Regions from separate parts of the Microbacterium sp. CFBP9023 genome, predicted to be linked through region 2. Evidence: riboswitches for the same ligand, from Rfam matches in the RefSeq annotation. Region 2 holds a riboswitch; the other holds the start of a gene.
What was found. A riboswitch is a leader RNA that binds a small molecule or an ion and turns the genes downstream of it on or off. The one in region 2 is predicted to bind thiamine pyrophosphate.
Positions count from the first base shown of each region.

Region 1: linked by a shared signal. The riboswitch ahead of SOM10_RS06070 (ECF transporter S component) and the one ahead of thiM (hydroxyethylthiazole kinase) in region 2 are both predicted to bind thiamine pyrophosphate.

Region 1 covers NZ_JAXCWI010000001.1:1,247,538-1,250,736, forward strand. The annotation lists gene SOM10_RS06065 (ABC transporter ATP-binding protein) at 1-883, opposite strand, end outside; gene SOM10_RS06070 (ECF transporter S component) at 802-1,458, opposite strand; TPP riboswitch at 1,452-1,561, opposite strand; gene SOM10_RS06075 (D-alanyl-D-alanine carboxypeptidase) at 1,645-3,108, shown strand.
Region 2 covers NZ_JAXCWI010000002.1:14,800-17,998, forward strand. The annotation lists gene SOM10_RS10320 (bifunctional hydroxymethylpyrimidine kinase/phosphomethylpyrimidine kinase) at 1-492, opposite strand, end outside; gene thiM (hydroxyethylthiazole kinase) at 489-1,337, opposite strand; TPP riboswitch at 1,328-1,421, opposite strand; gene SOM10_RS10330 (NAD-dependent epimerase/dehydratase family protein) at 1,443-2,405, opposite strand; gene SOM10_RS10335 (DUF402 domain-containing protein) at 2,468-3,184, opposite strand.

The sequences.
Region 1 (3,199 bases), on a different contig from region 2:
TCGCTCCCGGCCGCTGCGCCGGTGCGGGCGGGACGGCGGGCGGGTGCCCGGGAACCCAGACACCGGATGCCGCGAGCTCCGCGCCCCGAGCGCCGAGGACCGCGTCCGGGCTGCCGTCGGCGAGCACGACCGTTCCATCCGGCTCGGCGCCGAGCACGATCACCCGGGTCACGAGCGGCAGCCAGATGTCGATGCGATGCTCGATGACCACGAGGGTCGCACTCGTCGCATCGAGGGCGGCGGCCACGGCATCCCGTACGTCCCGCACCCCCTCGGGGTCGAGGTTCGCCGTCGGTTCGTCGAGCAGGATGGCGCCCGGTCGCATCGCGAGCACGCCGGCGAGGGCGAGACGCTGCTTCTGACCGCCCGACAGCGCGGCCGTGGATCGATCGAGGTCGACGTCGAGCTCTACGGCGTCCAGCGCCGCGCGCACCCGCTGCCAGATCTCGTCTCGGGGGACGCCGAGGTTCTCGCAGCCGAAGGCGACGTCGTCGCCGACCCTCGCGAGGATCGTCTGCGTATCGGGATCCTGCAGGACCATCCCGACCCGTCCCCGGGCGTCGGTGGGCGGCACGCCGTCGACGAGCAGCGCACCGTGCGTCTCGCCCTCATCCGCACCGCCGAGCACCCCACCGAACCCCTGGAGCAGCGTCGACTTGCCCGAGCCGGAGGCGCCGAGCAGCAGCACCCGCTCCCCCGGCTCGATGCGCAGGTCGACGTCGCGCACCGCCCAGCGCCGTCGCGTCGCGTACCGCCACCCCCAGCCACGGGCTTCGAGGGTGGCGGGCGTCGTGAGCGAGCTCACACCCGTGCGGTGACCTCGCGGCCGGCGGCGAACCGGCTGAGGGCGCCCGTGGCGGCGAGGCCTCGGGCGATCAACCATGCCCCGAGTCCGGCGATGACCGCGCCCGAGATGGTCGTCGAGACGATGTAGACGCTCGTGAAGAGCGTGTCGGCGCCGGCGTACCAGAGGATGCGGTCGTTGATGCCGCAGGCGAGACCCGCACCGGCACCAGCCAGCATCGCGACAGGCAGCCGCCAGACGCCGTACAGGAAGATCAGGAACACCAGCTCTGCGCCGAGACCCTGTACGAGGCCCGAGACGATCGTGAGCGGGCCCCACGCGTTGCCGACGAGTGCTGAGATGATCGCGGCGACCAGCTCGGTGTACAGAGCGGCACCGGGCTTGCGGATGATCAGACCGCCGAGCACTCCGGCGATCAGCCAGGGGCCGGCGAGCAGGCCCTGAACACCGGGGAGCAGCGGCGTCAGGATGCTGCTCGGCACCTCGTAGCCGACGTTCCAGAGCAGGAAGATCATCGCGCATGCGACGGCGATGACACTCGCCACGACGATGTCGACGACCCGCCAGCGCCAGAGCTGCGGGCGACCGAGGCCCGTCGATGACTGCGTGGCCGATGCCGATCCCGTGGTGGATCCGGACGTGGATGTACTCATCTGTGACTCCTCCCTGCGCTGGCATGACCCAGATCAGGTTCGACGGTCGAAGCGCGATTCGCTCCCTCTCAGCCCGGCTCGCCGGACTCCCGTGGTTGTACCCACGATCTTACCCAGAGGCGACACCCCGCGTCCTCTCCCGCTGCAGCGACACGGATCCCCGCACGAGTTCGGTACCGTGAGGAGGTGACCGCTCCCGATTCCGCCGAGGCCACCGCCTCCGCCGTTCCTGCGGATGACGACGTCTCTGCGATCTTCACTCCTGAGGCGACTCCCCCCGCGCAGTGGGCGGAGGAAGACAGCGGCGGCACTCCCCTGACGTGGGTCGACCCGGTCGACGTGGCCCAGCACCCGGCGACCGACGCGCTCGATGACGCGCCGGCCGTGGAGAGCGGCGGTGCGCTGCTGACCGGAGCGCACCTGCGCCCGGCGATCGCCCGGCCCGGCGTGCTGGTGCCGCTCGGCGTCCTCGTCGGCTTGCTCGGCACCTACGCCGGATCGGCCATGCTGTGGCCGTTGCACGAGGTCGCGCCGACGGTTCAGGCCGTCGAGCTCGCCCCCGTCGCAGCGCCCGCTGCCGCGATCACCTTCCCTGCCCAGGGAAGCGCTGCCGTGGGGATCGGCGGCATCGGCACGACGTCATCGTCGCTCGACGCTGCCGCGATCGCAAGCGTCACCAAGGTCGTCTCGAGCTTGATGGTGCTCGAGCGGATGCCCCTCGCCGTGGGCGAGCAGGGCCCCGAGTTCTCGTTCACGCGAGCCGACAACCTGGCCTACTGGGACTACCGCCGCTCCGACCAGTCCGCGCTCGACGTGCCCGTGGGCGGTACTCTCACCGAGTTCCAGCTCCTCCAGGGAACGCTGCTCGGATCGGCCAACAACTACATCGACCGGCTCTCCGCGGAGATCTGGGGTTCCCCGTCGTCGTTCACCGCCGCAGCAGCTGTGTGGCTGCGCGACCGTGGTCTCGACGACATCACGATCATCACTCCGTCGGGCTTCGACGACCGCAACCGGGCCACACCCGAGTCGCTCGTCGCGTTGGCCGAGATCGCGATGCAGAACCCCGTCTTCGCCGGCATCGTCGGAACTCCGTCGGTCGATCTTCCGGGTGCGGGCACGGTGGTGAACACGAACGGGATGCTGGCGGACCCCGGCGTCGTCGGCGTCAAGACCGGCACGCTCGGCGACAGCTGGAACCTGTTGACCGCGAAGGTCGTCACTGTCGACGACACGACTGTGCATCTGTACGCGTCGGTTCTCGGTCAGGCCGACGACGCGCAGCGCCTCACGGAGACCCGTTCGCTGTTCACGCAGGTCGAGACGGCGCTGGAGCAGCAGACTCCCGCCGTCGCCGAGGGCACGGTCGTCGGCACCGTCACCACGGCGTGGGGCGCGAGCACCGATGTCGTCACGGATGCGGATGCCGATGTGGTCCTGTGGAACGGCGCCGTCGCCGAGACCTCGACGGACTTCTCACTCGGCGACAACCGCGAAGCGGGCGACGAGGTCGGCACGATGACGAGCGTCGGGCCGTTGAACACGGTGACCACGTCGCTGTCGCTCGCCGACGATGTCGATGCCCCGAGCCCGTGGTGGCGGCTGACCCACCCCCTCGAACTCCTCGGCATCACGGCCGACCAGCGCTGACGCGTCGTCCCTCCAGCGAAAGCCCGACGGACGCAGAACGCCTCGCCGCCCGGGATTCGGGAGGCGAGGCGTTCTGTCGTTTCAGGCGCTC
Region 2 (3,199 bases):
TGCGGTCCTCGCGGCGAGCGCGCGGAAGCCGTGGATTCCCAGGGCCGGCGGGTGATCCGGCTTGGTGGCGGTGGGACGGATCACGCCGACGCCGAGATAGTCGACCGTTCCTGACGGCAGGGCGGCCACGGCGTCGAGATGCTCCGGCGTGTTCGCCGTCAACCCGATGATCGCCTCGGGTCCCAGCCGCTCGCGTGCCCGCAGCACCGATACGTCGCCCTGGCCGAGGTGCACGCCGTCGACCCGCGCTCCCCTGGCGCGAGCGATCAGTGCCGCCTCGACGCGGTCGTTCACCACGAGCAGTGCACGGCCGTCGATCACCCGAGAGAGCTCGATCAACTGATCGGCGGTCTCGGCATCCGTCGCCTCCTTGTCGCGCAGCTGGACGATGCGCACGCCCCCGTCGACGGCGAGTCGCACCGTCTCCGCGACGCCCCGCGCGCCGCAGAGGGTGGGATCCGTGACGAGGTAGAGGGAGAGGTCCGCGATCACAGCGCGTGCTCCTGCACACGCGCGGCGACGGCGAGGTCCTCCGGCTGCACGGCGGCGAGCGCGTCGAGCAGTGCGACGGCGAAGCTGCCGGGGCCCGCTGCCCGCGCCGCGGCGCGCTCGGCGGCGATCGTGTACACGAGGCTCGCCGCCGAGACGGCGGTGAGCGGATCCGCAGCGGTCGAGCGCGCCGCACCGAGGAACGCCGCCATGACAGCACCCAGCGCGCATCCGCCGCCGGTGACACGGGTGAGCAGTTCATGACCGTTCGCGATGCGGAGCAATCGTGCTCCGTCCGTCACCAGGTCGACCGGTCCCGACACCGCGACCACCGCGCCGTGCCGCGAAGCGAGTGCGAGTGCCGCTTCGGCCGCGGCATCGGTCGCGTCCGTCGCATCGACGCCGCGCCCTCCAGCGCTGAGCCCCGCGAGGGCGAGGATCTCTGAGGCGTTCCCCCTGATCGCCGTGGGGCGTGCGTCGGCCAGCTCGTGCGCGAGTGCCGTGCGCACCGGCAGCGCGCCGATCGCGACGGGATCCAGCACCCACGGAGTACCTGCGGCGAGGGCTCCTGCCGCGGCTTCACGGCTCGCCGCACGCTGCTCCGGAGTCGGCGTACCGAGGTTGATCAGCACCCCGGAGGCCACCCCGGCGAACATCCCCGCCTCACCGACGATGTCGACCATCGCCGGCGCCGCGCCGAGGGCGAGCAGCACGTTCGCGGTGAAGCCCGTGACGACGCTGTTGGTGATGCAATGGGTCAAGGGTGGGCTGTCGCGCAGCCCTGTCAGGAGCTCAGCCGCCGAGGTGGCCAAGGTCGATTCGGAATCAGGACGCAGACGATCGCTCAACGCGACATCCCTTCGCTAGTACGAACTAGATCAGGTTCGACGGGTCTGTTCTCAGCCGCAGATGCGGCACCCCGTGTCACTGATCGCAGTCTAGCGAGGCCCCGATCAGTCGATCAGCTGCAACAGCGCGAGTTCGTCGGCGCGAGTGAGCCCTGCCCGCCGGTCCCGATCGACGCCGCGCGCCTGCTCGTCATCGACCACGGCGGCGATCGTCTCGTCGAGCGGACGAAGCCGACCTCCTGCCGCGCGGTAGCGGGCGTTCGACCTGGTCATGAATCCGGTCATCTCGCTCGGCAGCCACAGCGGCAGCGACCGCTCCCCCGCCCAATACGCCACACCGTGCTCGACGAGCCAGGCGTCAGATGCCGCGACCGTGTCTCCCCGGTGCCCCGCACGTCTGCGCACGGCGTCGAGGACCTCGCTCAGCCGATGCCGATCGCCGATCGTGTTGATCACGCCGGTGGCCCTCGTGGTGGCGACGAACTCGGACAGGTCGTCGACGTCGATCACCTGCACGTCTCGCTCCTCGACAGGCGGAAGCAGCACCGGGCCGTCCTCGGCACGCAGAAAAGCGGCAGCCCAATACCCGAAACGATCGCTCGGGTCGTCCGCCCCGACGATCAATCCCGGGCGCACGATCAGGGTGCGGTCGCCGAGTGCACGGACAACGTCCTCGGCGGCCACCTTCTGCTGGCCGTACTCGTCGTCTCCCCTCTCAGCCGGCGGATGCAGCGTCGCCGACTCGTCTGCACCGACCGTCTCCTCGTCGGAGTATGCCGACATCGACGAGACGTACGTCCAGCGGCCCGCTCGCTCACCGAGTGCCGCGACCGCAGCGGAGACGTGGGCCGCGTTCGACGAGACGTCGATCACGTGATCCCACTCCCGACCGGACACCGCATCGTAGGCGTCCCTGGCGTCACGATCGGCCAGCACCAGGCTCGCGCCCTCCGGAGACGGGCGTCCTCCGCGCGCCAGACACATCACCGTCGCCCCGCTCAGGAGCAGCCGTCTGGCGATGCGGCCGGACAGCCAGCCGGTGCCGCCGAGGATCAGAACATCCGTCATGACCCCATGCCACCATCTTCGCCGCGCGAGGGGAAGGGTCTTCCGCTCAGGGCGGATGCCGGTCAGCTCGTGCGAAGATCCGACAGGCCGGACAGTTCCGGGACCGTCCACGAGGGATCCGGGCGCCAGTCGCGCCATTCGGCGTCGAACGGCCAGTCACCGTGATGGAAGGACTCGATCGCCGCGTCCGCGTGTCGTTCGATCTGCGCGGCCTGCTCAGAGGTGAGACGTCCCTGCTCGACGGCCGCGATCACCTCGTCCTCGTCCTTGAGGTGCACCTGACCGTCCGCCTGGATCTCCACGTCGAGGATGTGATCCGATGAATACGTGTCGCGGTCGGTGCGCAGATGCGCGTTCTCGAGATTCACGTACCACCCGGCGAACTCCCACTCGGGACCGCTCACATCGCTCCAGAACAGCCACACTGACCACGCCACACCGGCCGGAGCGATGCGGAGGATGCCGTTGCCCCACCACTCCTCCACGATCCGGGTACGCGGATCGAGCCACCGACGCTCGAGCGGAACGGTCCGGATGCGCTCGCCCGCCGGAGTGCCCTGCCCCTCCTGGAGCGTGCCCGGAGCGAGCCATGCCACCAGACCGCGTTCATCGTCGCGGACCACCCGCATGGGCGTGATGGTCGACGCATCGCCGGGCTGCCAGCCGGGCTTGCGGTAGTGCCAGGAGATCTGGTCGCCGGGTTCGAGGAACGGCGCTTCACCCATAGGTCGGACACCATCGGGAACCGCCGCGGGAGTGCTGTGGGGCAGGATGCTCATCCCGACACGGTACCT